Regions from separate parts of the Photobacterium sp. Alg240-V54 genome, predicted to be linked through region 2. Evidence: predicted binding sites of a transcription regulator. Region 2 holds the regulator's gene; each other region holds the start of a gene.
What was found. Region 2 encodes PurR, which represses purine synthesis genes. Its sites were predicted from a motif close to TNANGNAAACGTTTNCNTNA; they were not measured.
Positions count from the first base shown of each region.

Region 1: glyA (serine hydroxymethyltransferase) is a predicted target of PurR. The motif match lies at 1,871-1,890, and genes of this name have one in related genera.
Region 3: purL (phosphoribosylformylglycinamidine synthase) is a predicted target of PurR. The motif match lies at 2,383-2,402, and genes of this name have one in related genera.
Region 4: G6R09_RS18790 (NupC/NupG family nucleoside CNT transporter) is a predicted target of PurR. The motif match lies at 5,443-5,462, and genes of this name have one in related genera.

Region 1 is NZ_UNRL01000002.1:92,331-101,398, forward strand. Features, by position in the region: gene purL (phosphoribosylformylglycinamidine synthase) at 1-636, shown strand, start outside; gene G6R09_RS05860 (hypothetical protein) at 820-1,224, shown strand; gene glnB (nitrogen regulatory protein P-II) at 1,330-1,668, shown strand; gene glyA (serine hydroxymethyltransferase) at 1,966-3,216, shown strand; gene nrdR (transcriptional regulator NrdR) at 3,433-3,882, shown strand; gene ribD (bifunctional diaminohydroxyphosphoribosylaminopyrimidine deaminase/5-amino-6-(5-phosphoribosylamino)uracil reductase RibD) at 3,910-5,034, shown strand; gene G6R09_RS05885 (riboflavin synthase) at 5,058-5,714, shown strand; gene ribBA (bifunctional 3,4-dihydroxy-2-butanone-4-phosphate synthase/GTP cyclohydrolase II) at 5,762-6,865, shown strand; gene ribE (6,7-dimethyl-8-ribityllumazine synthase) at 7,027-7,497, shown strand; gene nusB (transcription antitermination factor NusB) at 7,497-7,970, shown strand; gene thiL (thiamine-phosphate kinase) at 8,046-9,029, shown strand; gene pgpA (phosphatidylglycerophosphatase A) at 9,039-9,068, shown strand, end outside.
Region 2 is NZ_UNRL01000004.1:145,457-154,524, reverse strand. Features, by position in the region: gene G6R09_RS12460 (biopolymer transporter ExbD) at 1-122, shown strand, start outside; gene G6R09_RS12455 (hemin ABC transporter substrate-binding protein) at 122-1,042, shown strand; gene G6R09_RS12450 (iron ABC transporter permease) at 1,061-2,098, shown strand; gene G6R09_RS12445 (heme ABC transporter ATP-binding protein) at 2,095-2,892, shown strand; gene purR (HTH-type transcriptional repressor PurR) at 3,276-4,280, shown strand; gene G6R09_RS12435 (TfoX/Sxy family DNA transformation protein) at 4,658-5,245, shown strand; gene G6R09_RS12430 (carboxymuconolactone decarboxylase family protein) at 5,715-6,344, shown strand; gene G6R09_RS12425 (FAD-dependent oxidoreductase) at 6,334-8,499, shown strand; gene G6R09_RS12420 (ABC transporter substrate-binding protein) at 8,553-9,068, shown strand, end outside.
Region 3 is NZ_UNRL01000002.1:84,868-91,262, reverse strand. Features, by position in the region: gene purL (phosphoribosylformylglycinamidine synthase) at 1-2,214, opposite strand, end outside; gene mltF (membrane-bound lytic murein transglycosylase MltF) at 2,606-4,102, shown strand; gene G6R09_RS19845 (hypothetical protein) at 4,365-4,532, shown strand; gene tadA (tRNA adenosine(34) deaminase TadA) at 4,604-5,137, opposite strand; gene G6R09_RS05840 (LysR substrate-binding domain-containing protein) at 5,151-6,041, opposite strand; gene G6R09_RS05835 (S-(hydroxymethyl)glutathione dehydrogenase/class III alcohol dehydrogenase) at 6,268-6,395, shown strand, end outside.
Region 4 is NZ_UNRL01000013.1:31,797-40,864, reverse strand. Features, by position in the region: gene G6R09_RS18815 (DUF3301 domain-containing protein) at 783-1,097, opposite strand; gene G6R09_RS18810 (DUF3549 family protein) at 1,129-2,175, opposite strand; gene G6R09_RS18805 (YqcC family protein) at 2,331-2,648, shown strand; gene truC (tRNA pseudouridine(65) synthase TruC) at 2,658-3,431, shown strand; gene G6R09_RS18795 (flavodoxin) at 3,539-4,000, shown strand; gene G6R09_RS18790 (NupC/NupG family nucleoside CNT transporter) at 4,102-5,334, opposite strand; gene G6R09_RS18785 (Crp/Fnr family transcriptional regulator) at 5,486-6,136, opposite strand; gene deoD (purine-nucleoside phosphorylase) at 6,270-6,980, shown strand; gene glnD (bifunctional uridylyltransferase/uridylyl-removing protein GlnD) at 7,035-9,068, opposite strand, start outside.

The DNA.
Region 1 (9,068 bases), on a different contig from region 2:
TTTAATGGTTTAGTCGCTTGTGGTGGCTTCTCTTACGGTGATGTATTAGGTGCGGGTGAAGGCTGGGCAAAATCAGTGTTATTTAACAATATTGCTCGTGACCAATTTGCTGCATTCTTTACTCGCCCAGATACGCTGGCGTTAGGTGTATGTAATGGTTGTCAGATGATGTCTAATCTGCATGAGCTGATTCCAGGTGCTGATTTATGGCCGCGTTTTGTGCGTAACGAATCAGAGCGTTTTGAAGCGCGCTTTAGTTTAGTTGAAGTACAAAAGAGTGATTCATTGTTCTTTAATGAAATGGCAGGTTCACGGATGCCAATCGCGGTTTCACATGGCGAAGGTCGAGTTGAAGTCCGTAATGCCGACCATTTGGCAGCGATTGAGCAGTCAGGAACGATTGCACTACGTTACCTTGATAACTACGGCAATGTGACTCAAAACTACCCTGCTAACCCTAATGGTTCGCCAAACGGTATTACCGGCTTAACCACGCAAGATGGCCGCGTCACCATTATGATGCCGCACCCAGAGCGAGTATTCCGTACTGTCGCCAACTCTTGGCATCCAGATGATTGGAGCGAAAATAGCCCTTGGATGCGTATGTTCCGTAACGCACGAGTTAATCTCGGTTAACAATCATTTAGTTAGTATCAAAAAGCTGTCAATTTTGGCAGCTTTTTTTATCGTGTAACCACGGTAATTATAAAATAAATATGAAGTTGACATTGATCACATTAACCTTGAAAAAACATTGGGATAATTAATATAACGAATAAGTAAAAATGGCCACGGTGTCGTTACAAGGATGAAACAATAATGGGATTGGATATTCCCAGCAATTATCGCCTTATTGGTGCGACGAAGTTACTCGCCGTACTCGTGGTAATCGGTCTGATTCAACATATTGAGACATTGGTGCATGCGTTAAGGTACGATTTACTGGGTATGGTGCCTGTGATTGTTACTTTATTAGTATTGATCTCTGGCGTGGTTGCTTGTGTTGGCTTATTTAGAGGTGAAAAGTGGGGATTTATTCCTCTTTATTTTTATATTCCCGCAGTAACATTATTTTTGCAATTTAGTCTAATTCCTTTCATTCCTAATGTTTTTCCTGCTAAATATCATGATATTGCTATTATGGTAATCAATGGCTTGGTATTACTGTATTCCGTGTTGCTGCTTTTGCGGCGAATGGAAACTAATTACATTCAAGAATATTAAATGTGATTAAATTACTGCATTGAATCTGTGATAATAACCCTAATTTAATCAAGTCGGTGATCAGTATTGCGATCCCGAACTTCTGCTCAGCAAAGGATGATGACAATGAAAAAAATTGAAGCCATTATTAAGCCATTTAAACTTGATGATGTTCGTGAAGCGTTAGCTGAAGTGGGTATCACGGGCATGACAGTGTCGGAAGTCAAAGGATTTGGTCGACAAAAAGGCCATACCGAGCTTTATCGTGGTGCTGAATACATGGTCGATTTTTTACCTAAAGTGAAAATCGAAATTGTAGTGACTGATGAAGTTGCAGAACAATGTATCGACACCATTGTAGAAACCGCTCAAACCGGCAAGATTGGCGATGGTAAAATCTTCATGTTTGATATTGAGCGTGTGGTACGTATTCGTACCGGCGAAGAAGATGAAGATGCTATTTAATTTGTGATGGTAAATCATGATGAAACATTAAGAGGAGTTGCAATTATGCAGCTCCTTTTTTATGGCTTCATTTTATGTTAATAAATAGCTGTCGAAGCATGAAGTCAGTCTAGTAATCGATTTTTTTTACAACAAAGAAAAGCACATTTAGGACTTTCTGATTTAGATCAATTTATGTAAGATAGTCAGCAGATAAAAAGTAAAACGAAAACGTTTGCGTCTACGTGGCGTCTAGGTTTGTGGATTTTCGTTTTTTACTTAAAATAGGATAAAACTTAGCTGAGTCAGGAGATACAGATGTTAAAGCGCGATATGAACATTGCTGATTATGATGCGGAACTATTTGCAGCTATTCAGGAAGAAACAGCCCGTCAGGAAGAACACATCGAGTTGATTGCTTCTGAAAACTACACTAGCCCGCGTGTAATGGAAGCACAAGGTTCTCAGCTGACAAATAAATATGCTGAAGGTTACCCTGGTAAGCGTTACTACGGTGGTTGTGAGTTTGTTGATAAAGCAGAACAACTTGCTATTGATCGTGCTTGTCAGTTATTTGGTGCTGAGTATGCAAACGTTCAGCCGCACTCAGGCTCTCAAGCAAATAATGCGGTTTACATGGCGTTATTGAATGCTGGCGATACAGTATTAGGTATGAGCTTGGCACATGGCGGTCACTTAACTCACGGCTCACCAGTAAACTTCTCTGGTAAGTTATACAACATCATTCCTTACGGTATTGATGAAAGTGGTCAAATTGACTACCAAGAAATGGAAGCATTGGCGTTAGAGCATAAACCAAAAATGATCATTGGTGGTTTTTCTGCTTATTCTCAAGTTGTTGACTGGGAAAAAATGCGTGAAATTGCTGACAAAGTAGGTGCATATTTATTCGTTGATATGGCTCACGTAGCAGGTTTGATTGCCGCTGGTGTTTATCCTAACCCAGTCCCTCATGCGCATGTTGTTACCACGACTACCCATAAAACATTGGCTGGCCCTCGTGGTGGTTTGATTCTATCCAATGAAGGTGAAGAGCTTTACAAAAAGCTCAACTCTGCAGTATTCCCTGGCGGTCAAGGTGGCCCATTAATGCATGTTATCGCAGCGAAAGCGGTAGCGTTTAAAGAAGCCATGGAACCTGAGTTTAAAGTTTACCAAGCGAATGTGGTTGTCAACGCCAAAGCCATGGTTGAAGAGTTTATCAAACGTGGTTACAAGATCGTTTCTGGTAGCACTGAAAACCACTTATTCCTCGTCGATTTAATTGATAAAGGCATTACAGGTAAAGAAGCGGATGCCGCACTGGGTGCAGCAAACATTACTGTAAACAAAAATAGCGTTCCGAATGACCCGCGTAGCCCGTTTGTAACTTCTGGTATTCGCGTTGGTACGCCTTCTATTACTCGCCGTGGTTTTAATGCTGATGACGCACGTCAACTAGCTGGTTGGATGTGTGATGTGTTGGATAACGTTAATGACACTGCTGTGATTGAAGCCACTAAAGTGAAAGTGCTTGAAATCTGTAAGCGTCTTCCTGTATACGCATAATTGAGTCGATAACAGCGTAATTGAAGCGCTGTTATAATAGTTGTGATGAGGCTTGCCTATTTCTAGGTGAGCCTTTTTTATTTTTTAAATAAAGTAAATCGACCATTATTAATGATAATTGTTACTTTTAAGCCGATTTATTAGAAAAAAGGGGGTGATAGTCTTATTAAAGCGATGAAATGGGTTACACTGAGTCGATTGAATGTAGGAGGCTAAATGCATTGTCCTTTTTGCGGTGCAAATGACACCAAAGTAATCGATTCTCGATTGGTTGCCGATGGCCACCAAGTACGCCGACGCCGCCAATGTTTAGCGTGTAATGAGCGTTATACTACGTTTGAAACGGCAGAGCTTGTGATGCCTCGCGTAGTGAAGACCAATGGTAACCGTGATCCGTTTAATGAAGAAAAATTACGCGGCGGTATTCAGCGAGCATTAGAGAAACGTCCCGTAAGTACTGATGATATTGAACGGGCAATTAATAGTATTAAATCTTGTCTTCGAGCGACAGGTGAGCGTGAAGTGCCTTCGGAGATGATTGGTAATTTAGTGATGGAAGCGTTAAAAGAATTGGATAAAGTTGCTTATATCCGGTTTGCTTCTGTTTATCGTAGTTTTGAAGATATTCGTGAGTTTGGTGAGGAAATTGCCAAATTAGAACGTTAACACTCAGCATCGTTAAGACTAACAATAATGACACACACTGATCAAAAAATGATGTCGCGAGCCATAGCGCTTGCCAAGCTTGGCCGTTATACCACCGCCCCTAATCCAAATGTTGGCTGTGTGATAGTAAATGGCAACGACATCGTCGGTGAGGGATATCATTATCAGGCAGGACAGCCTCATGCTGAAGTGTTTGCATTACGGCAGGCACAGCAGCGCGCCCAAGGGGCAACGGTGTATGTGACTTTAGAGCCGTGCTGCCATTACGGGCGAACTCCAGCTTGTGCTGAAGCGTTAATTAATGCCAACGTTGCACGGGTTGTTTGTGCGATGGTCGATCCTAATCCCGCCGTTTCAGGGCGTGGTATTGCGATGTTACAAGCGGCAGGTATCGATGTTGAAGTTGGTGTACTCGCAGCGGAAGCTCAAGCACTGAATCCTGGCTTTATTAAGCAAATGACTCTACAAATGCCATATGTTGAATTAAAGCTTGCTGCGAGTTTAGATGGTCGAACAGCATTAGCAAATGGCGTCAGCAAGTGGATCACAGGTCCTAAAGCTCGCGCTGATGTGCAACATTTTCGTGCGCAGGCAGGTGCGATTTTATCAACCAGTGCTACCGTAATAGCTGATGATCCATCGCTTAATGTACGTTGGAGTGAATTAGACCAAGCTGTTCAACACGCTTATCCTCAAGCGGCATTACGTCAACCCATACGGGTTATCATTGACAGTCAGAATCGACTCACACCTGATTATCAACTTTTCCACCTGCCTGGTGAGACTATCTTAGCTCGCACGTCTATCGGCACCGAAGCATGGCCTGATTCTGTTCAGCAATGGCAACTTCCAACTCAAACTAACAGTCATCAGCTTGACTTAGTGGCATTAATGTCGCGCTTGGCGCAATACGGCATTAATCATATTTGGGTCGAAGCTGGTGCACGTTTAGCTGGCGCATTATTGCAACAGCAGTTAGTGGATAAATTGATTTTATATCAAGCGCCTAAATTAATGGGTAGCGACAGTCGTGGTCTAATTGATATTAGCGGACTGACAACGATGGCACAAACGCCGTTGTTAACTATTACTGATGTTTGTATGATTGATTGTGATATTCGTATAATGGCAACCGTACAAAATAATAAATAAAATAGTGAAATTAAGGGCTGAGCATGTTCACTGGAATTATAGAAGCTGTCGGTAAAATATCTGCACTAACACCTAAAGGTGCTGATGTTGCTGTTACCGTTGATTCAGGAACCTTAGATTTAACGGACGTTAAGTTAGGCGATAGTATTGCCACCAATGGTGTATGCCTTACCGTGGTTAAATTAACGGGTAAAGGTTATGTCGCTGATCTTTCGTTAGAAACACTTAACCGCACCGCATTTGCGAATTACAAAGCCGGCCAAGTGGTTAATTTAGAAAAAGCCATGTTAGCGACCACCCGTTTTGGTGGCCATATGGTGTCTGGTCACGTTGATGCTGTGGCTGAAGTGATTGAGCGCCAGCATGTGGGGCGTGCGATTGAGTTTTGGATCAAAGTACCGCCACAGCTCGCAAAATATATTTCAGAGAAAGGTTCGGTGGCGGTTGATGGCATTAGCTTGACAGTAAATGCTGTGCGTGGTGATGAATTTAAATTAACTATCGTGCCACACACTGCTGCTGAAACCACCATGGCTGACTTTAGTGTTGGTCGTAAAATTAACCTTGAGGTTGATGTTATCGCGCGTTACCTTGAACGATTGATGCTTGGTGATAAAGCCGCAGAAAAACAACCTCAAGTGACAATGGATTTATTGGCGAGAACAGGGTTTCTCGGTTAAGCATTGCTTTATGGGTAATAAAGCAACATAACAATAAGGGTAGTATTATGGCTTTAAGTAGTGCAAAAGAAATCATTGATGATATTCGCCAAGGTAAAATGGTTATTTTGATGGATGATGAAGATCGCGAAAATGAAGGCGATCTGATCATAGCATCAGAAAAAATCACCCCAGAAGCGATTAACTTTATGGCCATGTATGGCCGTGGTTTAATTTGCTTAACCTTAAGCAAGGCACGTTGTCAGAAATTGGGCCTACCATTGATGGTTCAAGATAATACTGAACAATTTGGCACGCCGTTTACTATTTCTATTGAAGCAGCAACAGGTGTAACGACCGGTATTTCAGCTGCTGATCGTTCTCGTACCGTACAAGCTGCAGTTGCGGCCGATGCGACTTCTGCTGATATTGTGATGCCTGGTCATATCTTTCCATTGATGGCACAAGAAGGTGGCGTACTTACTCGTGCTGGTCATACTGAAGCTGGTTGTGATATTGCCCGTTTAGCAGGCCTTGAACCATCAAGTGTAATTGTTGAGATTCTTAACGAAGATGGCACCATGGCACGTCGCCCTCAATTAGAAATTTTTGCTGAAAAGCACGGCTTAAAGCTGGGTACTATTGCCGATCTTATTGAGTACCGTAATCACCATGAAACTACCATTGAGCGTGTTGGTGAGTGTAAGCTCAATACTGAATTTGGTGAGTTTGATATGATCACTTACCGCGATAAAATTGATGATCAAATTCATTACGCGCTATGTAAAGGTGATATTGAAGCGAATGCATCGACATTGGTGCGAGTGCATTTACAAGATACCTTTAAAGATATTTTACAATCAGGTGCAACGCAGTGGACATTGCCTGCAGCAATGCAACGTATCAGTGCTGAAAATGGCGTACTGGTGGTATTGAGCAAGCAAGATTCAACGGATAGTATTATTAATAAAGTTAAAAATATTGCCGCTGAAAATGAAGGTCGTCCACAAGTGAAGGTCAGTCCATATAATCCTTCACGTCAAGTGGGTGTCGGTTCTCAAATCTTATCAGATCTTGGTATTGGTAAGATGCGCCTATTATCATCAAGCACGCAACGCTACCATTCACTGTCTGGGTTTGGTCTTGAAGTGGTTGAATATATTTGCGAATAACAAACGATTGATCATGCGCTTATTGGTTGGTTCATCAACGAATACGCAATAAATAGTAACAAATCCTCTGAAACCGACGGATGTGGATAGCAGACATATCGTAAAGTGTGTTAGACTCCCGCGGTTTCTCAAACCGGAAAGACATAGTCACAGGAAGGCCCATGAAGGTAATTGAAGGCGCCATCGCGGCACCAAACGCAAAAATTGCTATCGTAATTGCACGCTTTAATAGCTTTATTAACGAAAGTTTACTTTCAGGTGCATTAGATGCGCTGAAACGTCAAGGCCAGGTTAGTGAAGATAATATCACTGTTGTTCGTTGCCCTGGTGCTTATGAATTACCGCTTGTTGCCCAGCAAGTTGCGAAGAGTGATCGCTATGATGCTATCGTAGCATTAGGCTCAGTTATTCGTGGTGGTACACCTCATTTTGACTATGTTGCTGGTGAGTGTAACAAGGGTCTAGCACAAGTTGCACTAGAGTATAATACTCCAGTTGCTTTTGGTGTGTTGACTGTTGATTCTATAGAACAAGCCATTGAGCGTGCCGGTACCAAGGCTGGTAATAAAGGGGCAGAGGCTGCACTAAGCGCGCTCGAAATGGTAAATGTCCTGTCCCAAATCGAATCCTAATGGGGGTTACTGTGAAACCAGCCGCGCGTCGTAATGCACGTCAATTTGCTGTACAAGCTGTTTACTCTTGGCAACTTACCAAAGGTAATGTTGCTGATATTGAGCAATATTTCCTTTCAGGCGATAAGTTTGAAGAAGAAGAACATCAAACTGATGCGCCTGCATGTAAAGCGCCAGACACTGATGTTGCTTATTTCCGCGATTTATTTGCAGGTGTTGTATTAAGCCATCAAGAACTTGATAGCAAAATGCGCCCATACTTGTCTCGTCCTCTTCAGGATCTAGACCAGATGGAACTTGCTCTACTTCGTCTTGCAATGTACGAAATGGTTAAGCGTGAAGACGTACCATTTAAAGTTGTGATCAACGAAGCAATCGAATTAGCGAAACTCTTCGGTGCCGAAGATAGCCACAAATTCGTCAATGGTGTGTTAGATAAAGCTGCACCATCTCTACGTAAAAAAGATAAGTAATTTTTTATTGCGTTGAGTACGATGAAAGAAGTCAGCTTATTAGCTGGCTTTTTTTTATTGAGGAAAAAGAGAACTATGGCAAAAAATGAATTTGATATCATTAAACATTATTTCGCTCAGCAGCAATTGCAACGTGATGATGTTGCTTTAGCGATTGGTGATGATTGTGCACTCGTGAATGTAGCTGCTGATTATTCTGTCGCAGTGAGTACCGATTCACTGGTTGCTGGTACCCATTTTTTAGCTGACGCTGATCCAGCAGCGGTTGCTTATAAAGCGTTGGCGTCTAATTTAAGTGATTTAGCTGCAATGGGCGCAACCCCAGCATGGGTGTCATTGGCGTTAACATTGCCCACTATTGATGAAGCGTGGTTAGCCCCTTTTTGCCATAGTTTTTTTGAGCTTGCCAATCAATATAATATTCAATTAATTGGTGGCGACACCACCAAGGGGCCATTGAGTATTACTTTGACCGTGCAAGGCTTGGTGCCACGCGGTCAAGCATTAACCCGCAGTGGTGCTCAAGTTGAGGATGATGTCTATGTCACCGGTTACCTTGGTGATAGTGCTGCAGGATTAGCCTTGATATTAGGCCAACAAGATTGTGATGCTCATTTAGCAGCAACCCTTATAGAGCGGCATTTTAAAGCGTCACCTCGAGTCAGTGTTGGTGAGGCTTTACGCGGTATTGCTTCGGCAGCTTTAGATATTTCTGATGGTGTGGTCGCTGACGTAAAACATATTGCAGAGCGATCAGACATCGCCATTGAAATTGAGGTCGAGCAATTACCATTATCTGCTGAATTATTAGCATTTTGTAAAGGTGATCGCCAACAAGCACAGCAGCTGGCATTATCCAGTGGTGAAGAGTATGAGCTATGTTTTACTGCCCCAGCAGCTAATCGAGATGCATTAAAAGCCGCTTTAGCGCATACTAATGTTAAATATAGTTGTATTGGTAAAGTAAAGGCAGGTAGCGGCTTGTCATTATTACAATTCGGTAAACCACTGACATGGCAACTGTTTGGTTGGGATCATTTTGTTGTTAAAGATAACTAAGGTATTCGCGTGAGCACTAATCCAAAAGATTTATTAAAA
Region 2 (9,068 bases):
ATAAACCGGTTGTGATTGGCGCTGATAAAAAAGCCTCGGTCGAACAAATGCTCAAACTGTTAGCTTTTCTACAAAAAAACGACATCAAAGCCACTCAACTATTAATGGAAGAACAACAATAATGGACCGTCATCACTCTGTTTTTATCGCACCTTCTTGGGGTCATATTGCTCGCAAAGCACTGTTGCCAATTACACTATTAATAACAGCATCAAGCTTGTTTTCACCACAGGCTCAGGCTCAACCTGATTCTGATTCGCCACGAGTCATCAGTGCGGGTGCTGCAATTACGGAGATTATTAATGCTCTAGGTGCTGAGCAACAATTGATTGCTGTAGATGTCACCAGTAAAAACTTAGTCGCACCGAGCCTGCCTAAAGTAGGCTATCACCGCCAACTATCAGCAGAAAGTTTGATTGCATTAGCGCCAACTAAAATCATTGGCTCTGATGAAATGGGGCCACCAAAAACATTAACCCTTTTAAAACAGTCAGGGGTTGAAGTGGATATCGTCAATGGCGGTGAAACAGTGGCTGATTTACTGCATCGTATTGATCAAGTCGCGGCATTAACCCAACATCAACAGCAAGCGCAGCAACTTAAGCAACAACTCCAAACCAGCGTGGATGCCATCAAACAGCACAATTTAGATCAACAACACCCGCTTAAAAAGGTGTTGTTTTTAATGATCCATGATGGTCGTCCAATCAGTATTGCGGGCAAAAATACCACCGCCGATAGCATTATTACTTTAGCAGGTGCAATTAATCCTGCCGCGCAATTAGTGGCTAATTATAAGCCAGTATCAACGGAAGCTATTTTGCAGATGCAACCCGACATTATTTTATTAAGTGATCGCACCACTGCATCAATTAACAACATGCAACAGTTGCTGGAAAAAATGCCCATGTTAGCGGCAACACCTGCGGCAAAAAACAATGCCATTGCGGTGATTGACGGTACAGCCCTGATTGGAGGATTAGGTATTCACAGTATTAATGAAGCCATGCGCCTTAATGGTGTTTTTTATCCACAATCGTAAATTGAGATCAATGTCGTCATGAATGTTACTCGTATTTCTCCCTCCGTCATTTACGTGATCAGTATCTGTTCGCTTTTATTTGCGCTACTCAGTTCGATTGCGATAGGGCCGATGGATATTAGCTATAAAGACAGCTTTATTGCCCTGTTACCCGGCGAGCATCACCTTGCGACTCATGTTGATTTAGTGATCCATCAAATACGGTTACCACGGACATTATTATGTATTGCGATTGGCGCTATATTGGCAATTTGTGGTGCCGTGTTACAAGGGTTATTTCGTAACCCTCTTGCCGACCCTGGTATTATTGGTATATCAGGCGGTGCTGGCCTAGGAGCGGCATTTGCAATCATTTTATTTGCTCCGCTGATGACGCATTACCCACTATTAATGAACATTGGTGCCGTACCCTTTTTTGCTTTTTTAGGTGGCGCAATAAGTACTTATTTGGTGTATCACCTTGGTACTGACAAAAATGGCACCTCTGTCGTGGTTATGCTGCTTGCAGGGGTTGCGATTGGTGCAATATCTGGCGCAGGACTGGGGTTATTAAATTACATTGCTGATGACCAAGCCCTACGTGATTTCTCTTTATGGTCTATGGGCTCACTTGCTGGGGCTACATGGTCTGGTATTGGGTTAGCTTTTATAAGCCTTATCGTGATTTATTATTATTGTTACCGTCAAGCAAATGCACTTAATGCGTTTTTATTAGGTGAAGCCGAAGCCCGTCATATGGGGGTTGATGTTCAACACCTTAAACGCAGTTTAATTATTGTGTGTGCCGCAGGAGTTGGGATCACCGTTGCGATTACCGGCCCAATTGGTTTTATTGGTCTGGTTATTCCGCATTTAGGGCGCATGATTTCAGGCCCTAACCATAAGACATTGTTGCCAATATCGGCTATTTTAGGCGCTTTAATACTACTCGTCGCAGATATGATCGCCCGTAGTGCGTTTGCACCACAAGAACTTCCGGTAGGTATTATTACCGCTATTTTAGGCGCTCCATTTTTTATCTATCTACTTAATAAGCAAAAAGGCAGAATCGCATGACGGCGACACTCTCACACTCGACGGCGATTACAGCACGTAACTTACAGCTCACATTAGCCAATAAAGTGTTATTAGATAATTTCAGTATTGATATTAAAGCAGGTCAAGTTACTGCGCTATTAGGCCCTAATGGCGCGGGTAAAAGCACCTTGCTTAAAATCTTATGTGGTGAGATTTCACCTGAAAGTGGCGATGTGGCATTTTTCAATCGTGATATCAATGATTGGCAACGCGCAGAACTGGCGCGTCATTTAGGCATTCTACCGCAGCACAGTTCACTCTCTTTTAGCTTTACCTGTAAAGAAGTGGTAGAACTTGGCACTATGCCATTGTGTTTATCTCGCCAAGAAATCAATCACATCACTAACCAAACAATGGCTAATACCGATGTGCTTGAGCTTGCTCAGCGGTTGTATCCCACCTTATCTGGTGGTGAAAAACAACGGATCCATTTTGCACGAGTATTAACCCAATTAAGCCAAGCCGATGATAAATGCATTTTAATGTTAGATGAGCCAACTTCAGCCTTAGATTTAGCCCATCAACATAAAACGCTACAAATGGCACAAACGATGGCAGCTCAAGGTGCAGCGGTGATCGTGGTATTACATGATCTTAATTTAGCGGCCCAATATGCTCAGCGGATGGTAATTATTCAACATGGAAAAATTCAAGCCGATGGCACACCATGGCAAGCATTAAATCCGGCAGTGATTAATACTGTCTATGGTTGGCAAGTTTCTGTTCACCGCCATCCTATCCATGATTACCCTTATCTATTATCAGCATGTTAACTAACCACACATGATGAGTCCATCAAGTAAATTTCAGTAACACTACGATAAATTTGCTGAAATTTACGTTTTTTTGTTGATAGCATCAAATATTTTAATCCAAAACAATAGAATCGTTGCACTACGCGAAACACTCAGTAAAATGTGAACGCAAGCGATTACACTTGAAAAATATGTAATAATTATAAAGCCGCAAAATAGATGCGGATTTTGTTGTTGGATACTATTTAAGTATGTAACAGATACATAATCGGTGCCAAATTGAATAATTAACGAGACGACTAACGCAATAAGATGGATTTTATATCTCTCAGTGATTACTCAATTTGGTACCACACCATTGGCTAGAATCATTTCTAGCGCTCATTATTAGAAGAATAAATATGGCAACCATTAAAGATGTTGCACGTATGGCTGGTGTTTCAACGACAACAGTCTCACACGTGATCAATAAAACGCGCTTTGTCGCAGAAGCAACGCAGAAAAAAGTTCTTGCTGCCGTTGAAGATCTTAACTACGCACCAAGCGCAGTGGCACGCAGTTTAAAATGTAACACGACTCGTACCATCGGTATGCTGGTGACTAAATCAACCAACCCATTTTTTGCTGAAGTTGTGCATGGTGTTGAAGAGTATTGTTACCGTGAAGGTTACACTCTGATCTTATGTAATACCGAAGGCAACCTTTCTAAGCAACGCGATTACTTACGCATGTTGGCAGAAAAACGTGTCGATGGCTTATTAGTAATGTGTTCAGATCTCGATCAGAAGTTATTGGATCTACTTGAGCGCCAAAAAGATTTACCTATGGTAGTCATGGATTGGGGCCCAGAAAGCCCACATACTGATAAAATTCAAGATAATGCCGAACAAGGTGGCTATATTGCGACTAAATATTTTATCGAACATGGTCATACCCGTATCGGTTGTCTATCTGGCCACAATGATAAATCGACCTGTCGTGAGCGCTTAAAAGGCTTCAATAAAGCGATGACAGAAGCAAATTTAGAGGTTAACCAAGACTGGATCCTTGAAGGCGATTTTGAGTGTGATTCTGCTGTCGAAGCTGCTGAGAAATATATTGCGATGACTGATCGCCCAACCGCTATTTTTTGTTTTAATGACATTATGGCGATGGCACTGATTAGTACCTTTGAACAAGCGGGACTACGCGTACCGAATGACATTTCTATCATTGGTTATGACAACATTGATCTTGCGCCCTACTTTGCGCCGCCACTAACGACTATCCACCAGCCAAAACGTCGCTTAGGTAAAACAGCAATTAAAATTTTGATGGCACGAATGAAAGACAAAGATCACGAACCTCAAATTTTTGAAATGGCCCCTGCTATCGTTGAACGAAAATCTGTTAAAGATCTACGCTAATAGCGTTATCTATTTATCAAGCCAATAATTATATTGGCTTTTTTTTCCTATCAATATAATTCCCCTGCCTCTAAACGCTATTAAAACGTTGTTTCTTACCAAGAAATATGAGCGATATCACATATTCATCAGCTTTCATCAATATTCAAACTTCACTTGTTAAAAGATAGAATATAATGATTCATGTAAATACATATAATAGTAAGCAAAAGACTTACAAACTATAAATAAAACTTCGCTATTGATAAGTCTATTTATAGAGTAATACATGAATGATTTAAAGTAGTTCGTTTGTGATGTAAATAACTTTATTAATAAAAGTAAAACGACAACTACTTTAATGTTAGGTGACACTCATTTATTCACCGAGTAGAAGTATGGACAAACCAATATTAAAAGATTCATTAAAACTATTAGACCATTTAGGTAATGTAAAATCGCGTTCTATGTTTGGCGGTTTTGGTATTTTCGCAGGAGAAGCAATGTTTGCTCTTGTGGTAAATAATAAACTCCACCTACGTGCAAACGCGAAAACAGAAGAGGAATTTAAACAAGCGGGTTTAGAACCATATATTTATAAAAAACGTGGTTTCCCTGTCATTACAAAACATTACGCTATTCTTGATGAATGGTGGCAACACCCAGAGAAAATTGTCGAGCAGGCAAAATATTCTCTTGAGGCAGCACAAGCTGATAAAAAAGCCAAAGACTGCTGTACACCAGATAGAATTAAAGACTTACCCAACTTACGGCTTTCAAATGAACGAATGCTCAAAAAAGTAGGTATTAAAACTATCAAACAACTGCATGACATTGGCGCACTCGAAGCTTATAAGGCGTTACAAAAAACACAAGAAACGTCGTTAAGTATAGAATTGTTATGGGCACTTGAAGGTGCTATACATGGCCAACACTGGTCAGTAATACCAGAAAGCAGACGCAATGAACTGCTAGCAAAACTATAATAAATATATTCGTCAACTGGCTAAGTGACGCTTAAGAATAAAGAGGCCCAGTGCCTCTTTAATTTATTCTACTTTGGTATTAACACGCTATTTAAAGCATCCCTCGATAGAATGTAAATTAAAAATAATAGCTTAATATCATTTATTTAAATATATCGACTAATAGATGATATAAATATTAAATAAAACGTAATTTTTTTGTTTTATATTTTATTCATTTATCAGTTCTCTTCTGGCGTCTTAAACGTATTTTTAACGTTCGATAATGATTACTCACCATTCATCAACGTTTGCATATCATTGTGCCCACCACATTCTTTTTGCTGCCTCTCAAGGTTGTATTTGTTGCTGCAATTTCAACCAATTGCAATAATAAACAAATTTTTTCTTATTAAATGAAATACAATGTCACTTTTTCTGGTCTTGGTAGTTAAGAGTCGTTGTGACTTACTTTTTATAAGGACATTCCTTGCGTATATTAACCAAAAATACATTCTCATTATGGGTAAAACCTTTACTGTGGTTACAAGAACGCCATTTTGGAAAAGTACTCAATCCTGCTAAGTTATGGGGACGTAAGCCGGTACTCTTCTGGTTAGTGGCGGTGTTCTTTGGTTACCTTGATCGTAAAAAATCCCCACTTGATGCCGTGATACGTTCATTGGTTTGCGTTCGTGTATCACAACTCAATAACTGTGCCTTCTGTGTTGATGCTAACGGCATGAAACTCGCAGAACGCTGTCACTCAGTCGAGAAAATAAAAGCATTGGCAAATTGGCAATCTTCTAGCCACTTCTCCGCACAAGAGCAAGCGGTACTGACCTACACTGAAGCCATGACTATTACTGGTGAACACGTTAGTGACGAAATGCTTGCCGCTCTCGCAGCGTGGTATAGCAGTGATGATATCATCGAGTTAACCGCCTTAATTAGCTTTCAAAATTTATCCGCAAAATTTAATACTGCGCTTGACGTGCCTGCACAAGGTTTTTGCTCATTGCCAATTCAACCACAAACAAATAATGCTACTCAACAACCAACGACTAATGATTCTTCGACTTCAACTGAACAGCCACCAAGGAGCTTAGATGAAAAATAACAAAATTGTATTATTGGCTGTAATCGCTGTATTTATTGGTGCTTGGTTCTATTTTGATCTCGGGCATTTTCTAACCCTAGAATATGCCAAGCGCGAACAATTAGCGCTACAGGATCATATTGCTGAAAACCCAATAACGTCTTATATCAGCTTTTTTAGTCTGTACGTATTAGCCACTGCCCTTTCTATTCCTGGCGCATCAATTTTAACCCTGCTAGGTGCCGCGTTATTTGGCTTCTGGACCAGTTTGATCATGGTGTCGTTTGCCAGCACCATTGGCGCAACATTGGCATTTTTATCGAGCCGTTTTATCTTACGCGACTGGGTGCAAGCAAAGTTTGGTCAGCGTTTAACAACATTAAATCAAGGTATAGCCAAAGAAGGGGCTTTTTATTTACTGAGCTTACGTTTAATCCCCGTTTTTCCGTTTTTTCTAATCAACCTACTGATGGGATTAACAGCGATTAAAGCATGGACTTTTTTCTGGGTAAGCCAATTAGGTATGCTAGCCGGAACGGCGGTTTATATTAATGCCGGAACTCAACTAGGAAAAATAGAATCATTAAGCGGCATTATCTCTGCGCCCGTTTTAGTCTCTTTATTTTTATTGGGGCTGTTTCCACTCATCGCTAAATGGATTATGAAAGTTATGGAAAATAAAAAACGCTATCAACAATGGCAAAAACCGACCCACTTTGATCAAAATTTAGTGGTCATTGGCGCCGGTGCGGGTGGTTTAGTCAGTGCCTATATTGCTGCGGCAGTCAAAGCTGAAGTGACATTGATTGAACGCCACAAAATGGGCGGTGATTGTTTAAATACCGGTTGTGTACCCTCAAAAGCGCTTATTCGTGCCGCGCACACTGCTGCTGATATTAAAAATGCCGCTAAATTGGGTATCGATGCTCATATCGATAATGTCAATTTTGCACAAGTTATGGGCCGTATTCATAACGTGATAGCAAAAGTTGAACCGCATGATTCTATCGAACGTTACTCTAAACTCGGGGTTAACTGCGTAACGGGTGATGCCACAATCTTGTCACCATGGGAAGTTGAAGTGAATGGCGACCGTATTACAACTCGTAATATTGTAATAGCAACGGGCGCGCGTCCTCTTGTACCAGACATTCCAGGTTTAAAAACGGTTGATTACTTAACTTCAGACACCATCTGGCAACTTACTGCCCTTCCTAAACGGTTATTGATTTTAGGTGGTGGCCCGATTGGCTGTGAATTAGCACAGAGTTTCTGTCGATTAGGCGCTGAAGTAACAGTTGTTGAACGCTCATCACAACTATTGAGCCGTGAAGATACTGACGCTGCAACATTGGTTGAGCAAGCCCTCACCAGTGATGGTGTTAATGTTTTATTGCAACATAACGCTGTAAAGTTTGAATCGATTATTGATGATAACGGCGTTCGAACTCAACGAGCGTTGCTAGAACACAATAACCACCAGCTTGCTGTAGAGTTTGATGCGGTAATGGTCGCGTTGGGACGCGTAGCAAATGTACAAGGGTTTGGCTTAGAACAACTCGGCATTACCACAACTGAACGCGGCACTGTCGCTGTTAATCAGTATCTACAAACGCAATACCCAAATATTTATGCTGTTGGTGACGTTGCTGGCCCCTATCAACTGACACATGTTGCCGCTCATCAAGCTTGGTATGCCGCTGTAAACAGTTTGTTTGGTTCACTGAAGAAGTTCAAAGTCGATTATTCCGTGATCCCTGCTGTAACTTATACTGCACCAGAATTAGCGCGAGTGGGGATTAACGAAAAAGAAGCACAATCGCAAAATATTGACTATGAAGTCACTCGCTACGGGCTTGATGATTTAGATCGGGCTATTGCCGATGGCTATGATGAGGGTTTTATTAAAGTCTTAACCCCTAAAGGCAGCGATAAAATTCTGGGTGTGACGATTGTTGGTCATCATGGGGGAGATTTGCTAGCCGAATTTACCTTAGCCATGCGTCACAATCTAGGGCTCAATAAGATTTTAGGCACCATACATCCTTATCCAACCATGAGCGAAGGCGCAAAATATACAGCAGGCGTATGGAAACAAGCCCATGCACCCCAAAAATTACTTGCTTGGGTTAAAAAATACCATGACTGGATGCGCAATTCATCGCGCCAAAAATAAGGATATCAATTGTGATCAGACGCTTTCCAACGCTAAAAAAACTGCCTGTTGCAATGGCAATGCTTGTCAGTAGTATCGCGGCACACGCCAGTGAAGCACCAGCTGTCACCCACATTACGCCAACATGGCAACAAACGCTCACTCAAGCCAAAGGTGAAACGGTGTATTTTAATGCTTGGGGTGGCAGCCAAGAAATTAATGATTATTTATTGTGGGCTAACACCCAATTACAACAGCGTTATGGCGTAACCCTAAAACAAGTTAAAGTCACCGATATTGCTGAGACCACGCAACGTTTATTAGCCGAAAAAACCGCGGGGAAAAACAGTGGTGGTAGTGTTGATATGGTATGGATCAATGGTGAAAATTTTCGTTCAATGAAGCAAAATGGTCTGCTCTATGGGCCATTTACTCATCAATTACCTAACTGGAAATATGTTGATAAATCACTGCCGATTGATAAAGATTTTTCAGAGCCCACTCAAGGGCTAGAAGCACCATGGGGCGTGGGACAATTGGTGTTTATTTACGATCCCGAAACATTAAAAAATCCACCTAAAAGTTTTAAA
Region 3 (6,395 bases), on a different contig from region 2:
AGCCGATAAGTTAATCCGCTTCATATCGCCGATATCAGTCGCTGCAATATTGGTGATCGCTTCACCAACTGCTAAACGCGCAGAAGCACCAAAGTTAAGCAGCGCAACAGGCGTACGCTCACCCATCGACATCGCTTCGCCGTGGTAACTATCATAACTTGCTGCGGTTACCGCACAGTTAGCCACTGGCACTTGCCAAGGACCGACCATTTGATCACGTGCAACCAGTCCGGTAACACTGCGATCACCGATGGTAATTAGAAACGTTTTTTCCGCTACTGCAGGCAGACGTAAAACACGTTGCGTGGCAGCTTCAATGGTGATCTCACTGCGATCAAGTGGCTGCCCAACCACTGTCAGCGTTTGTGCATCGCGGTGCATCTTCGGCGCTTTACCCAATAAAATATCCATTGGCATATCAATTGGAGTGTTGTCGAAATGACTATCTTCAAGGCTTAAATGACGCTCAGCTGTGGCTTCGCCTACGACTGCATAAGGTGCACGTTCACGCTGACAAATAGCATCAAATGTTGCCATGTTTTCAGGTGCAATCGCTAATACATAACGCTCTTGTGATTCATTACACCAAATCTCAAGTGGACTCATGCCAGGTTCATCATTGGGTACATCACGTAGCTGGAATTTACCACCACGCTCACCATCATTGACGAGCTCTGGTAAAGCATTAGAAATACCCCCCGCGCCTACGTCGTGAATAAAGGCAATCGGGTTGTCATCACCCATCTGCCAACAACCATCAATCACTTCCTGACAACGACGTTCCATTTCTGGGTTTTCACGCTGTACTGAAGCGAAATCTAAATCTTCTGCTGATTGACCAGATGCCATTGATGATGCAGCACCGCCACCGAGACCGATGTTCATTGCCGGACCACCAAGTACAATTAACTTAGCGCCAACAGGGATCTCTTTCTTCTGGACGTGATCGGCACGAATATTACCCATACCACCAGCAATCATGATTGGCTTATGATAACCACGGATTTCTTCACCCGCGTGAGAAGTGACTTTTTCTTCGTAAGTACGGAAATAACCTAATAAGTTAGGACGGCCAAATTCGTTATTAAATGCGGCGCCACCTAATGGGCCCTCAAGCATAATATCTAACGCGGTAACGATACGATCTGGCTTACCAAAATCGGTTTCCCACGGCTGTTCAAAACCAGGTACACGTAAGTTAGAAACCGTAAAGCCAACTAAACCAGCTTTAGGTTTGCCGCCAATACCAGTTGCGCCTTCATCACGAATCTCACCACCTGAGCCTGTCGCTGCGCCCGGCCACGGTGAAATTGCCGTTGGGTGGTTATGGGTTTCTACTTTCATCAAAATGTGATTATCTTCTTGATGATAAGTGTATTGACGAGATTGTGGATCTGGGAAGAAACGTCCCACATGCGAGCCTTCCATTACCGCAGCATTGTCTTTGTAAGCTGACAACACATGCTCATGGTTATGCTCATAGGTATTTTTAATCATTTTAAATAATGATTTTGGCTGATCGACACCATCGATAGTCCAATCAGCATTAAAAATCTTGTGGCGACAATGCTCCGAGTTCGCTTGAGCAAACATCATTAATTCAATGTCGTTAGGGTTACGACCGAGCTTAGTAAAGTTTTCAACCAAGTAATCAATTTCATCTTCCGCTAAAGCCAAACCTAAACTAAGGTTCGCTTGCGCTAATGCTTGGCGTCCGCCAGTTAAAATATCAACACTTTTAACTGGTGCTGGTTGAGCTTGAATAAATAACGCTGCTGCTGCCTCAACATTATCTACCACCACTTCCATCATGCGGTCATGAAGTAATGCTTTTAACTCACTCAATTGTGGTGCTGTTAGCGGCGATGATGATTCAACATAATAAGCACTGCCACGCTCAAGGCGTTTAATAGTGGTTAAACCACAATTACGAGCAATATCAGTCGATTTTGAAGACCAAGGAGAAATGGTGCCAGGACGAGGAATAACAAGTAGCAATAAACCTTTAGGTTCGTGCTCTGCAATCGTTGGGCCGTATGTGAGTAGACTTGTTAGTTTAGCTTGTTCATCAGCTGTTAACGTTGTCGCTACATCAGCAAAATGTGCAAACTCAGCATAAATACTGATAATTGGCAGATCTAACTCATGACAACGCTCAAGTAACTTATTAACGCGAAACTCAGACAAAGCGGGTGAACCACGCAAAATTTCCATGTGCAAAGGTCTCTCGATTAGCAGGTTAAAAAAAGTGGTATTGAGGTAAACTTCATCATCTAGAAGCCTATCTCAATAACACCTAATGCACCTTTGTGCTCTGCTGCACTACTAGGCAACGGTTAATGAGCGCCTAGTATAAGGGAATTTTTTTTGTGACGTAACACCTGACGCAACCGTTTGCGTGTTTTTTTTTCAATCTTTATAAAAATATCAAAAAAATCCCTATTACTGTTATTTTTGGGTCATTTTTTAACCATAAAATAGCGTAATGTTTGCTTAACTATTCCAATATCTAAATTATGATCATCAACTTAACAGTTCAACTTTGCGCAATTAGCAGGGTTTGATATAAATAGCCGTTAATTTTTACTGTGGGTCAGCTTAGTTGATAAATATACAATTCTTCACTCTACTACGTCGTATGATGAGCATTTTATTATTAATATTGCTAACTAACGGCTGCCAGTGGCAAGAAAACAAAACCACTAGCCTTGAAAAAATCCGCAAAAGTGGCGTATTACGGGTGGGAACGCTAAATAACCAACTGTCCTACTATATTGGTGCAGAAGGTCCAACGGGGCTGGATTATGAACTCGCACAAACTTTTGCTAAAAAGCTGGGAGTTAAACTTGAAATAACTGCCATGTTTACTTTATCAGAGTTATTTCCCGCCTTAGAGCGTGGCGATATTGATATTATTGCAGCCGGTCTTGCTGTAACGCCCGATCGCCTGCAAGATTTTCATCCGGCGCCAGCTTATTACTACGCCAGCCAAATTGTGGTGTATAAAAAAGGCCAACGTCGCCCTCGAGATCTCACTGAGCTGGCAAAAAATAATGGCCGTTTAGCCGTTGTCAGTGGATCTAGCCATGAACAAAAACTAGAGCTGATTCGTAAAAATCACCCAACACTGCAATGGCAATCAATGCCAGAATCAGACATTAACGATCTATTAATTAAAGTCGCCAACGGTGATCTCGATTATACCGTGGCTGATTCTGTTGATGTGGCGCTATTACAACGTATCCATCCTGATATCGCCGTTGCACTTGAATTAACTCAAGATGAACCTGTAAGTTGGTTTGTTAAGCAAAGCAGCAACGATAGTTTATATGCGCTTATCATTGAGTTTTTTGGGCAATTGAAACAAAACGGCACTATGGCGCAATTGGAAGAGAAATATTTTGGTCATATCGACCAATTTGATTATGTTGATACCCGTGCATTTTTACGTGCAGTGAACAACACACTGCCGCAATGGGAGGCGTTATTTAAACAATATGCTAATGGCTTTGATTGGCGTTTATTAGCGGCACTATCTTACCAAGAATCGCATTGGGATCCGCAAGCAGTATCACCAACCGGCGTTCGAGGCATGATGATGTTAACCCTGCCAACAGCAGAATCTGTCGGTGTCACCAATCGTTTAGATCCAGAACAAAGCATTCGTGGTGGCAGTGAATACCTGCGTAAGATGATTGCACGTGTACCTGACAGTATTGAAGAACATGAAAAAGTGTGGTTTGCACTCGCCTCTTATAATGTCGGCTTTGGTCACTTGATGGATGCACGTCGATTAACTAAGTCACAAGGGGGTAATCCCAATACTTGGGCTGATGTCAAACAACGACTACCATTATTAGGACAACGTAAATATTACACTCAATCACGCTATGGCTACGCGAGAGGTGATGAAGCGTTAAATTACGTCGAAGGTATTCGGCGTTATTATCAAAGTATTATTGGCTATGAGCGCGCTCACAGCGGTAAGTATGAAAATGAGCATCTAAAAATTATTGATGGTCTACAAACCATCAATACGCCACCAACACTGTTGGCACCGACAGCGTCACCATCAACGTCATCGGTACAGGTAACGCCATAATCATAACGGTAACCAGCAGCCATAAAAATAGCCATAGGAACCCACCTATGGCATGGCCACTATTTAGAGTAATCGTCTGATTTTTTACGCAATGAGAGTTTGATCAACCTTTGATCATCAACTGCTAAAGATTACTACCAATAGGTGCATTGTTATGCATAATGAAATTAACAACATTAAACAATGGCATTGCTAACGGTGGCTGCGAGGTTTATTCGCGGGCTGGTTGTTCTACCGTGATATCAACTCAATGGATGGATCCATGAAAGTAACCAAATTAAAATCAAAAACTCAACATATCGCCAAACGTATCACTTCAGCGGCAACACGCCGTAAACGCTTAAGCAGTAATGTGCGTAAAAAGATTCTATGGCGTCAACGTAGTTGTATGCTATCAGCAACCACAGAACACAGTTGCCCAAGCCACTAATATAACCAGCTCGGTATTATTTAATTGCTTGAAAATAACTACCGAGCCGATTTTATTTACTCCCCCCAACCTCAAACATCATTTGATGCTTGTCTTGCGGCAAGTTTGGCGGCTTTTTTCTCTGCTCGACGACGCTTAAAAAAAGCTTGTAGCTGAGCACGGCATTCACTAGCAAGAACATCACCTTCAAACAGAACATGATGATTAACGCCCTCATAGCTCAGTAAGTTCATGGTGCTACCTGCCGCGCCCGTTTTTGCATCGTGAGCACCAAACACCACTTTACCTACTCGGCTATGTACTATCGCACCTGCACACATTGGGCATGGCTCTAACGTCACATATAAGGTGGTATCAACAAGACGATAGTTTTGCAGTGTTTGTCCGGCTTGGCGCAGTGCCATCATTTCAGCATGTGCCGTCGCATCATGATGACCAATAGAACGATTCCAACCTTCACCAACAATCACGCCATTATGAACCACTACCGCTCCAACAGGCACCTCACCTTCAGCTTCTGCTTGCGCAGCCAATTCCATCGCACGACGCATAAACACCGCGTCAGCTGCTGCTGAAGATAACCTTTCTTGGTTTTTATTTGACATCAGTTATCACTACTTACAAATCATAATGACTAATATGCGGTAATTGCTCAGCAAGATAATCCACCAGCATTCTGACTTTAGGTGATAAATGACGATTATGTGGATAAAGCGCCCAAATACCTTCATCAGGCTCTTGGTAATTAGTCAAAATAGGCACGATGGCACCCGATTCTAAATCTTTATCAATATAATAGTCAGGTAGCTGCGCTAAACCGATACCTTTAATCACTGCATCTCGTAAACCATAACCACTATTACAGTTAAGGGTACCGCTCACACGAATACTTTTCTCTTTACCTGATTCTTGAAAACGCCAATGATCATAGTTACCAATTAAGCAATTATGTTGACGCAGCTCAGATAATGAATGTGGAATACCAAACTTTTGTAAATAAGCTGGCGATGCACAAACATACATGGTGCGGCTGGTTAAACGCTTCGCCATCATTGATGAGCTGGTCAAACGTCCTAAACGAATCGCGAGATCAAAGCTACCTTCCACCAAATCAACTTGGCGGTTAGTCATATCAATCGCGACTTCTACTTCAGGATACTGCAGCATGAAATCATTAACTAACGGCATAATGTACTTTTCGCCGTACGTTACTGGCGCGGTTAATTTGATCAACCCTTGTGGCTTACCACGTAAATTGCTGATAGCTCGCTCAGCATCTTCTAGTCCATCTAACACTTGACGACAATGTTGATAATAAACATTGCCTTCTTCTGTTAATGAAACCTTACGGGTAGTACGGTAAAATAATTTAGTATTAAGTCGATTCTCTAACGCACTCACTTGACGACTGACTTGTGCAGTAGATATGCCGAGTCGTTTTGATGCAGCAGTAAAACTTTCGGTTTCTGCTACGGCAACAAATTCTGTTACCCCTTCCCATAGAAACATTCTAAACACCTATTGATAATGTGATCGAACGTCAATATGACGCTTGCACCACTGATTATTACACATTCGTAAAAGTAATTTGCACTTTTAGGTAATTATCATTATTCGAGAAACAAATACAATAGCAACCATCGAAACGGGGCAAGAAAATAATAACTTTTCCCTTTCCACCCAATTTTCATCTACTTTTGATGAAGTAGACATAAATATAATTAGAGTGAAGATTATGACTGACAAATTTATCAAATCAAAAGCTGCTATCGCATGGGGTCCAAAACAACCTCTTTCTGTTGAAGAAATTGATGTAATGCTACCTCGTGCTGGTGAAGTATTAGTTCGCATCGTTGCAACTGG
Region 4 (9,068 bases), on a different contig from region 2:
TGTCGTGATAGATTTGTTTTGACTCTTTAAGGGCGACTTGTTTTTATCCGCATCTCGCATCTCGCATCTCGCATCTCGCATCTCGCATCTCGCATCTCGCATCTCGCATCTCGCATCTCGCACCTCGAATATTGTTACAACCAGTGGCGTTATTCTACTTACCGTGTAAGAGATCTCTTACAAAAATGTGGGATTATTTCTCTATTAATAACTATTTATCGTGATGTGGAAATGGTTATTTTATATTTATCATATAGTTATTGGTGGATCTCTCAATGTTAATACTTGTTAAAAGTATTTAATGGGATATTTCACATTGCGTCATTTTTGCCGTGGGGTAATATATTGTCATCAGCTGGAGCTGACAAGGATTAAGGAATAGCCATGGAACTGGCCGCTTAGGAAGAGCACATTGATGATGAGGACTATCATCTCGCAGGATGCAAGGATCTTCTGGGATAGAAGGCCATAGATGGGATATCTATTAGTCAGGATGACAGTATTCTAGGATGGAATAGCAATACTTCAAAACGAAGTCAGGAACAACTTCTAATGAAGTAAAGGACACCTCCTTCGTGGAGAGAGAGTCAGTGTTGGATATGCTGATGGGTCAGGGATTACCGAAGAATGACTTCTAGGATGAAGTTAAGATTTACCAGGGGATTTACGTATATCAAGGATTGATGGCAAGGAGCACAATAGTAGCGGGATAGCTGCAAGTAATATCTAAGGGCGTGGCAATAATTATTGTCACGCCCATTCTTTTTTAAGAGCGCGACTAATCAGTACTCACTGCTTTCCGGAATCCGGTGTGGCGGTAAATAAAAATAGCTTGCTCGAAGACGCTTCATTTCAAGATAGCCTTGATACACATCGACACCATCAGCAGAAAACTCAAAGACGAATACCGTTCGCCAGCCCCATTCATCATGATGATCTTTAAGTTTTTGCTCACCACGAGCAAAGCTGATCATTTGCAGGCCCATATTTTTACAGCGTTGTTCAATATAATATTGTGCCAGTTCAGTTTGACGCCGTTGCTGCCAAAATAAAAAGCCGATAGTCGCAATAATTAAAATGCCGAACAGATTATCCATATAAAAAAGCCCTTATAGACTATAAATGCAATCAGTGATTTTTAGCATGTTGCTGTAATTTTTGAATTGCAGTGATCAGGGCGGGATCTGCTTGTCCATGCAATATTTGTAACATGATTCCACGTAATAATGGCTGCATAACAAGATCAGTAAATAATTGGTTAAACAATGTTTGATCTTCAGTTTCAGCTAAACGTAATAAAAACAGTGAAGCAATATTTGCATCGCTAAAACCGCTCCAACAACGGCCTGCAATCGCAATTAATACCTCGCGATGGCACAGTGCTGGCTGATTTAATAATGTGACTAATGTTTGTTGTAATTGTTGTGGGGCACTGCCAGCCAGCGCGCGGACTAAGGCGGCAATTAAAAATAAATCGGGTTGAGATTGCTGGCACTCAAGGGCTAAACGTTCGCTAATACGTTGCGTGAGAGGCTCTGGTATCGTGCAATGCTCAAGGCAACCTAATAACGCATACAAGGGTGTCATTGGCAGATGATTGAGAGCCTTGCGTAATAATGTCGCATTATTGTGTTGTGAAATGCGGGCACAGATATCAGCTAACCCTTGCAGTCCAATATGTTGCCATTGCTGCCAATCTTGTTGACCTGATAAATACGCTTGTGCATCAGTATAATATTGACTGGGTGGTAACGACAGTAATACTCGAAGTTGCGCATTAAAAATCGCCATCTTGTCGTCATTAGGCTTAAATGTGTAAGGATTATTAGCCAGTTTCTGTTGCTCATCTTCTGTCGGCGTACTATTGAGACTTGCTCCCATTGCCTCAATCACATATTTAATAAAGTCACCGACAGCGGCTTGTTTTAATAGCCCACGTTCATCAAGGGGTAAGCGTAAAAACCACACCCAAGGCGGTTGCTGGTGTTGCCAAAATGAAATTGCAATGTGTGCATGTTGCTGTAGTGGCCATGGATAAGGCTGGCGATTTTCTTCAACCGCTTTAAATTGGCTGATTTCAATTTCATTAACACGCCGACCTAAATCGAAAATATTATAACGACAACCCGCGTTATCAAGTAGTTGGGTTAAAGTATGAAACGTTTCCATGGACATGATAAATAAAGCTCCTTTAATCAGCTTGTCAGTATAATTACTAGCGTTGACTCAGCATACCTGCGAATAGGCTGCTAATCACCATAATATAGTTGGGGCGTGACTACTGAAATGCTATCCTGCGCCGTTTTTATTATCAATCAAGAGGGGTTGGGGTGGATAAATATCATCAAAGTCAGCAATTACTTGCTCAGTTAGAAAATAGATTACAACACCATCAATACTGGGAAACGATCGCCCCTGAACCTCAATCTTTAGCGAGTATTGAGCCATTTGCGATTGATACTTTGGCTTGTCATCAATGGTTGCAATGGATTTTTATTCCTAAACTACGTTATTTAATCGCGCATAATTTACCATTACCAACCCAGTTTGCGATTGCTCCTTATGTTGAAGAAGCAATGAAAAATCAACCAGGAATGGGCGATATTGTGGTGACTGTGCGTGAAATTGATCAATTGTTTAAAGACTAAGTGAGCATAATGGAACTGGAAATTTTATACCGCGATGATGCATTAATTGCGGTCAATAAACCTGCTGGTATGTTAGTACATCGTTCTTGGCTAGATAGCCATGAAACGGTATTTGTGATGCAAACTTTACGAGATCAAATTGGTCAGCATGTGTTTCCATTACACCGTTTAGATAGACCGACATCTGGAGTACTGCTATTTGCACTTTCAAGTGAAATTGCAGCCATGATGATGCCGTTATTTGCGGGGCGAGATATACATAAAACGTACCACGCCATTGTCAGAGGCTGGGTTAAAGAAGCAGCGGTGCTAGATTATCCATTGAAAGTGATGTTAGATAAAATTGCCGATAAAAAAGCCTCTGAAGACAAAGAGCCTCAAGAAGCAATTACTGCTTATGCTCCATTAGCAACGGTTGAAACAAATATTGCAGTAGGCCCTTACACGACTAGTCGTTATAGTTTAGTTGAGATGAAACCTGAGACCGGTCGTAAACATCAACTGCGCCGTCATATGCACCATTTAAATCATCATATGATTGGTGATGTTAATTATGGCGACGGTAAACATAATCGTATGTTCCGCGAACATCTTGATTGTCATCGATTGATGTTACATGCGTCACGATTACAGTTTACGCATCCATTAACTGGGGCAGCGGTGGATATTCGAGCCAATGTAGATGACGTCTGGCAACAGGTAATGACAACATTTAGCTGGTCGCCAACATTGTTGTTAGGTACACCAGATACAATAACAGCAACAATAATGAATGCGTTGTAGTGCAAACTTCTTAGGTTAAATTTACATCAATACTTGCTTTTCTTTGGTGTTGTAGCCAGATTGGTAAGAGTCCCTTATTGAGGACATCTTACAGCAAAGGAGAGCGAATGAATAAGTTAGGCATATTTGTAGGCTCTGTATATGGTGGAGCAGAAGAGTTAGCAGAAACATTAGCGGCTAAATTAACATCAGTACCGGTTGAGATTTTCTTTGATTCAACCTTAGATGATTTTATGGCCTATGATGCTGATACCGTGTTAGTGATAACATCGACCACAGGTCAAGGTGAGATTCCAGAAAATCTTCTACCGCTATATGTGGCGCTAAAAGATCAATTTCCACTATTGCCTAAGCAACGTTATGGTGTGATTGCTTTAGGTGATTCTAGCTATGGTGAAGATCGTTTTTGTGGGGCTGGGCGTCAATTTGATGCGTTATTAAGTGAGCTTAATTCACAATCAGTTCAACCACGATTAGATATTGACGCTGGCGTTCATTTTGAACCGTTAGAGGTTGCTGAGGGGTGGTTTTCTCAATTTATAACGACTGCCGAGCAAGCAGCTGCATAATTAAATAGCCGTCGCACGATGAAATGAATGGTTACCCTGTCGTTATTCATGGGGTAACCATTATTGGATATAAATTATTTGTTGATTAAACAAGGGGATGATTAAACAGCAGCTCCTAATGAGACTAGTAACCCTGCAATTGTTCCGCTCATTAAATTGGCCAGAATAGCAGCAATCAGTGTTCGACCACCAATTTGTGATAATTCTTTTCCTCTTGTAGGTGCCATAGCACGTAGGCCACCAATGACCAACGCTAACGAACCAATATTGGCAAACCCACATAGTGCAAATACTACAATTGCTTGCGTTTTTTCAGACAGTTGATCGGCAACTTCAATAAAACTCACGTAAGCAATAAATTCATTAACAATGATTTTCTGACCAATGAAAGAAGCAGCAAGTGGTGCTTCAGACCACGGTACACCGAGTAAGAAAGCCAGTGGCGCTAATAGGTAACCAAGCAGCAATTGAATCGTTACACCATCAAAACCTAGCATGGCAGCGATACCACCAATAATGCCATTAACCATCGCCATTAAAGCCACGATTGCAATTAATAGTGCGGTTACACAACCGACTTGATGTAAGCCAACCATCGCACCTTGCGTGATGGCGTCTAATAGTGTTTCTGGTTTGTCTTCAGTTTGTTCAATAATTTGATCAAGATCTTGACGCGGAGTTTCTGTTTCCGGGCACATAAGTTTGGCAAACAAAAGTCCTGCAGGAGCGGTCATGAAACAAGCGGTCAGAATGTACTTTACGTCGATGCCAAGATTGATGTAACCAATCATAGTACCGCCCGCCACAGAGGCTAAACCACCGGTCATAATGGCAAATAATTCAGAGCGAGTCATGGTGGCAATAAAAGGGCGTAAGGTTGTTGGTGCTTCGATTGGACCGACAAAGATATTTGCCGTCGCTGACATCGATTCAGAATAACTGATCCCTAAAGGGCGTTTAAGCCCCTTACCTAATAAACCGACAATTTTTTGCATGATTTTAAGGTAATACAGTACTGAAATAAGGGCTGAAATAAAGATCACGACACACAGCACATTAATTAAAAAGATAAATCCGAGTTTATATTGAGCTAAATCACCAAAAGCAAAGCTCAAGCCATCATTGGCATAGCTGATGACATTATTAACACCAGTCGCAATCCCTTGCAGTAACATTTGTCCAGCAGGGACATACATTACAAATGCACCAAAACCGATTTGAATCATAAGCGCACCAAACACGGTTCTAAAACGAATTTTTTTACGGTTTTCTGATAATAATACTGCAATAGCGATCAAAACAATCATGCCAATAATACTGGTGATAATGCTCATAACGGTAATGTCTCAATAGATTCAAAGGGGCTGTTTAGCGTCAGTGTTAACAGCGACCGATGCGTTTTATCTATTGTGGAATCAAAAAAAAAGGACATAAGTCCCTTTTTACGAAAACGTTTGCGTAATGAGTCAATAAAGCAGCATTTTGCTACTTTTGAATAAGATTGAGCTCTTGAACTAAGCTGTCAGCGGCTAATAGACGATAATGCTTATGCTGTTTTTCTAATGTGGCAGCTGTTAACAAATCTTTAATTACTCGTCGTAAAGCCCGTGGGGTTGCACCGAGCTCACCAGCATGTTGTTCAATATTAAATTCAAACCAACCTTGAGCGCTTAAGTGTGATTTTTTAATTAATAATCGAATGGTATTAAAGCGTAAACTATGCAAAATATTATCGAGCGTATGACCAATTGACTCTTCATAACGATGAGAAATTAATTGCAAAAAAGCTAACCCTAACTCGGCGTTATTAAGTACCGCTTCTATGAGTTTATGACGTGGAATTTGATGACCAATACCATCGCTTAATGCTGCGACACTGAACACACTTGTACCTTGCTCTCGAAATATTTCCATTTCACCTAAAATGCCAGAAAACCCTTGTTGAGCATTAACAATATAACGTTTGCCGACAGGGCTTAGGTAAGACACTAAAAAAGCACAATCTTGCACTAAATAGAGGCTATCACTTGGTTCACCTTGAGCTATAAATATTTGGTTGGCTGTTAATTTAACCGGACGGCAGCAGGGTAATTGTAATAAACGTTGATACAGCGATAAATGCAGTTGCTGAGGCATAAGTAAATTTCATTATAATCGAGTAAGTGACTAAAATTGATACTGAAGATGGACAAGTGTCCTTTTCAAGCGCGGAGCTTAGCTTTACAGTGCGGGTATCTCAACCTCTTTTTTATTTGGAATTGATACTTCGATGGCGACTCCACACATTAATGCTCAAGCGGGTGACTTTGCTGATACTATTTTAATGCCAGGCGATCCGCTACGGGCTAAATATATTGCAGAAAATTTCTTAGAAAACGCACAAGAAGTAACCAATGTTCGCGGTATGCTTGGCTTTACTGGATTCTATAAAGGTCAGCGATTATCTGTGATGGGGCATGGTATGGGCGCACCTTCTGCGTCGATTTATGTTCAAGAGTTAATTACTCACTATAACGTCAAAAACTTTATTCGCATTGGTAGCTGTGGTGCGATCCATGATGATGTCCAACTGATGGATTTGATCGTTGCGATGGGAGCAAGTACGGATTCTAAAATGAACCGTACTCGACTGCGTGATCATGATTTCGCAGCGTTAGCTAACTACGATATGCTACGAACTGCGGTTGATCTTGCAAAAGAAAAACAGTTATCAGTAAAAGTCGGTAATGTATTTTCATCTGATCTATTCTACCGCCCAGACGAAGACTTTTATCAGCAACTGGCACAATACGGTATTTATGGTGTTGAAATGGAAGTGTCAGCATTTTATACCCTTGCTGCTCAGTTTGGCGTCAAAGCATTAGCTATTTGTACCGTAACCGATCATATTTTACGCCATGAAGGCTTAAATGCAGAAGATCGTGTGACGACATTAAATGACATGATTAATTTAGCGCTAGAGACTGCAATTACATTGTAATCTCAAGATAGATAACAACACCGTAGTTAAATACGGTGTTGTTATGGTTGTTATTTAGGCATGTTTATTAATCGTTAGGATCAGCGTTTGGCGTAATAATTGTTGCTGCTCGGTGGTTAAACGGCCACCAGATTCATTAACAATAATAAAAAAGTCTTCTGCACGCTCACCTATAGTGGTGATCTTTGCCGCTTGTAAACTAATATTCAGTTCTGCAAATACTGATCCTATCTTTGCCAATAACCCTGGCATATCAAGCGCAACCAATTCCATCATGGTTTTACGTCCGGTTTTGGTTGATAAAAACTCAACCTTAGTCGGTACATTGAAATGAAGTAATTTGCGTGGTGCGCGACGAATTTTACGCTCAGATTTCATTGCTGTTAGTGCTTTGGTTAAATTTCGAATAATCCCCACATGACGATTTTCATTAATGGCTTTACCGTTAGGGTCGAGCACCATAAAAGTATCGAGCGTATAACCATCTTTACTGTTCATGATCTGAGCATCATGAATACTAAGATTTTTCTTATCCAGCTCCGAGACCACAATAGCAAATAGCTTGGCTTTATCTTTGCTGTAGATAAACACTTCAGTGCCGCCACGGGTCGCTTTCTTACTCATTAATATAATCGGTTTATCGCCGCTGTGTTTTAGCAATGCTTGTGCGTGCCATGCCAATTGTTTATGAGTATGGCGTAGGAAATAATCGGCTTTAAAGCGACGCCATAACACTTCAATATCACGTGGTATAAAGCCTTTACTGCGTAAGATCGCTGATGCTAGCTGTTGATTGTGACGAATACGACCACGCATATCTGGGGTTTTTTCCAGTCCGCGGCGTAATGTCTTTTGGGTTGAGTAGTAAAGCTCAGCCAGTAATGTACGCTTCCAGCTATTCCATAAGTCTTGGTTAGTGGCACAAATATCGGCAACGGTTAAACAGACTAAATAATCTAAATGTTCTTCATCACCCACTTGTTTGGCAAATTCAGCCACCACTTCAGGATCGTAAATATCACGTCGCTGTGCAGTAACCGACATTAATAAATGTTTTTGCACTAACCATGCGACTGTTTCTGCATCAGGGTGGGACAGTCCGTGTTCGATACAAAAATCATAAGCATCCACCGCACCTAATTCGGAGTGATCACCACCGCGTCCTTTAGCAATATCATGAAATATCGCCGCAAGAATCAAGATTTCTTTTTTGATTAACCGTGGGTAAACTTCACAACAAATAGGGTGCTGTGAGTGATGTTCAGGATCGTTGAATTTATGGAGATTTTTAATCACTCGAATACTGTGTTCATCGACGGTATAAACATGAAATAAATCAAATTGCATTTGACCGACAATATGACTCCATTGCGGCAGGTAAGCAGCTATAACGCCATGACGATGCATCAGCCGAAATGCTTTTTGAAGTGCATTAGGTTGGCGAACCAATTCCATGAATTTTTCACGCGCGGCTGGAATTTCAATTAAAAAACGGTTTAAGCGACGACGAGCGGTACGTAATTGGCGCAGAGTAGGCGCTGCAATGCCTTCGATATCAGAATTTTGAGCAATATGAAGAAACATATCGAGGATGGTTTCAGGTCGCGCTTGAAATAACGCGGGTTTAGTCGCTTCAATCAAATTGCCACGTAATTGAAAATCATCATTGAGTATAATCGGAGCTAAACGTGCATCAGGCTTAATGATGGCTTCATCAAACAGCTGTAACAGCATTTTATTAAGCTCAGCCACACGACGCAGAATACGGTAAAACGCCTTCATCATCATTTCAACGGCTTGGTTGCCTTCACCATGATAATCAAGGAGTGCTGCGACTGAGGGTTGATGATCAAAGGTAAGACGATTGTCATAGCGACGCAGCTCAATGTGGAGCGCAAATCGAATTCGCCATAACGCGTTTTGGCATTCAACCAATTCACGGTATTCAGCATCAGTTAAAAAGCCATGATGACTCATTTCTAATAAGCTGGTGGCACCAAAATGACGCCGTGCAACCCAGCTAAGGGTGTGAATATCACGTAAGCCACCAGGGCTAGATTTAATATCTGGCTCAAGATTATAGGTGGT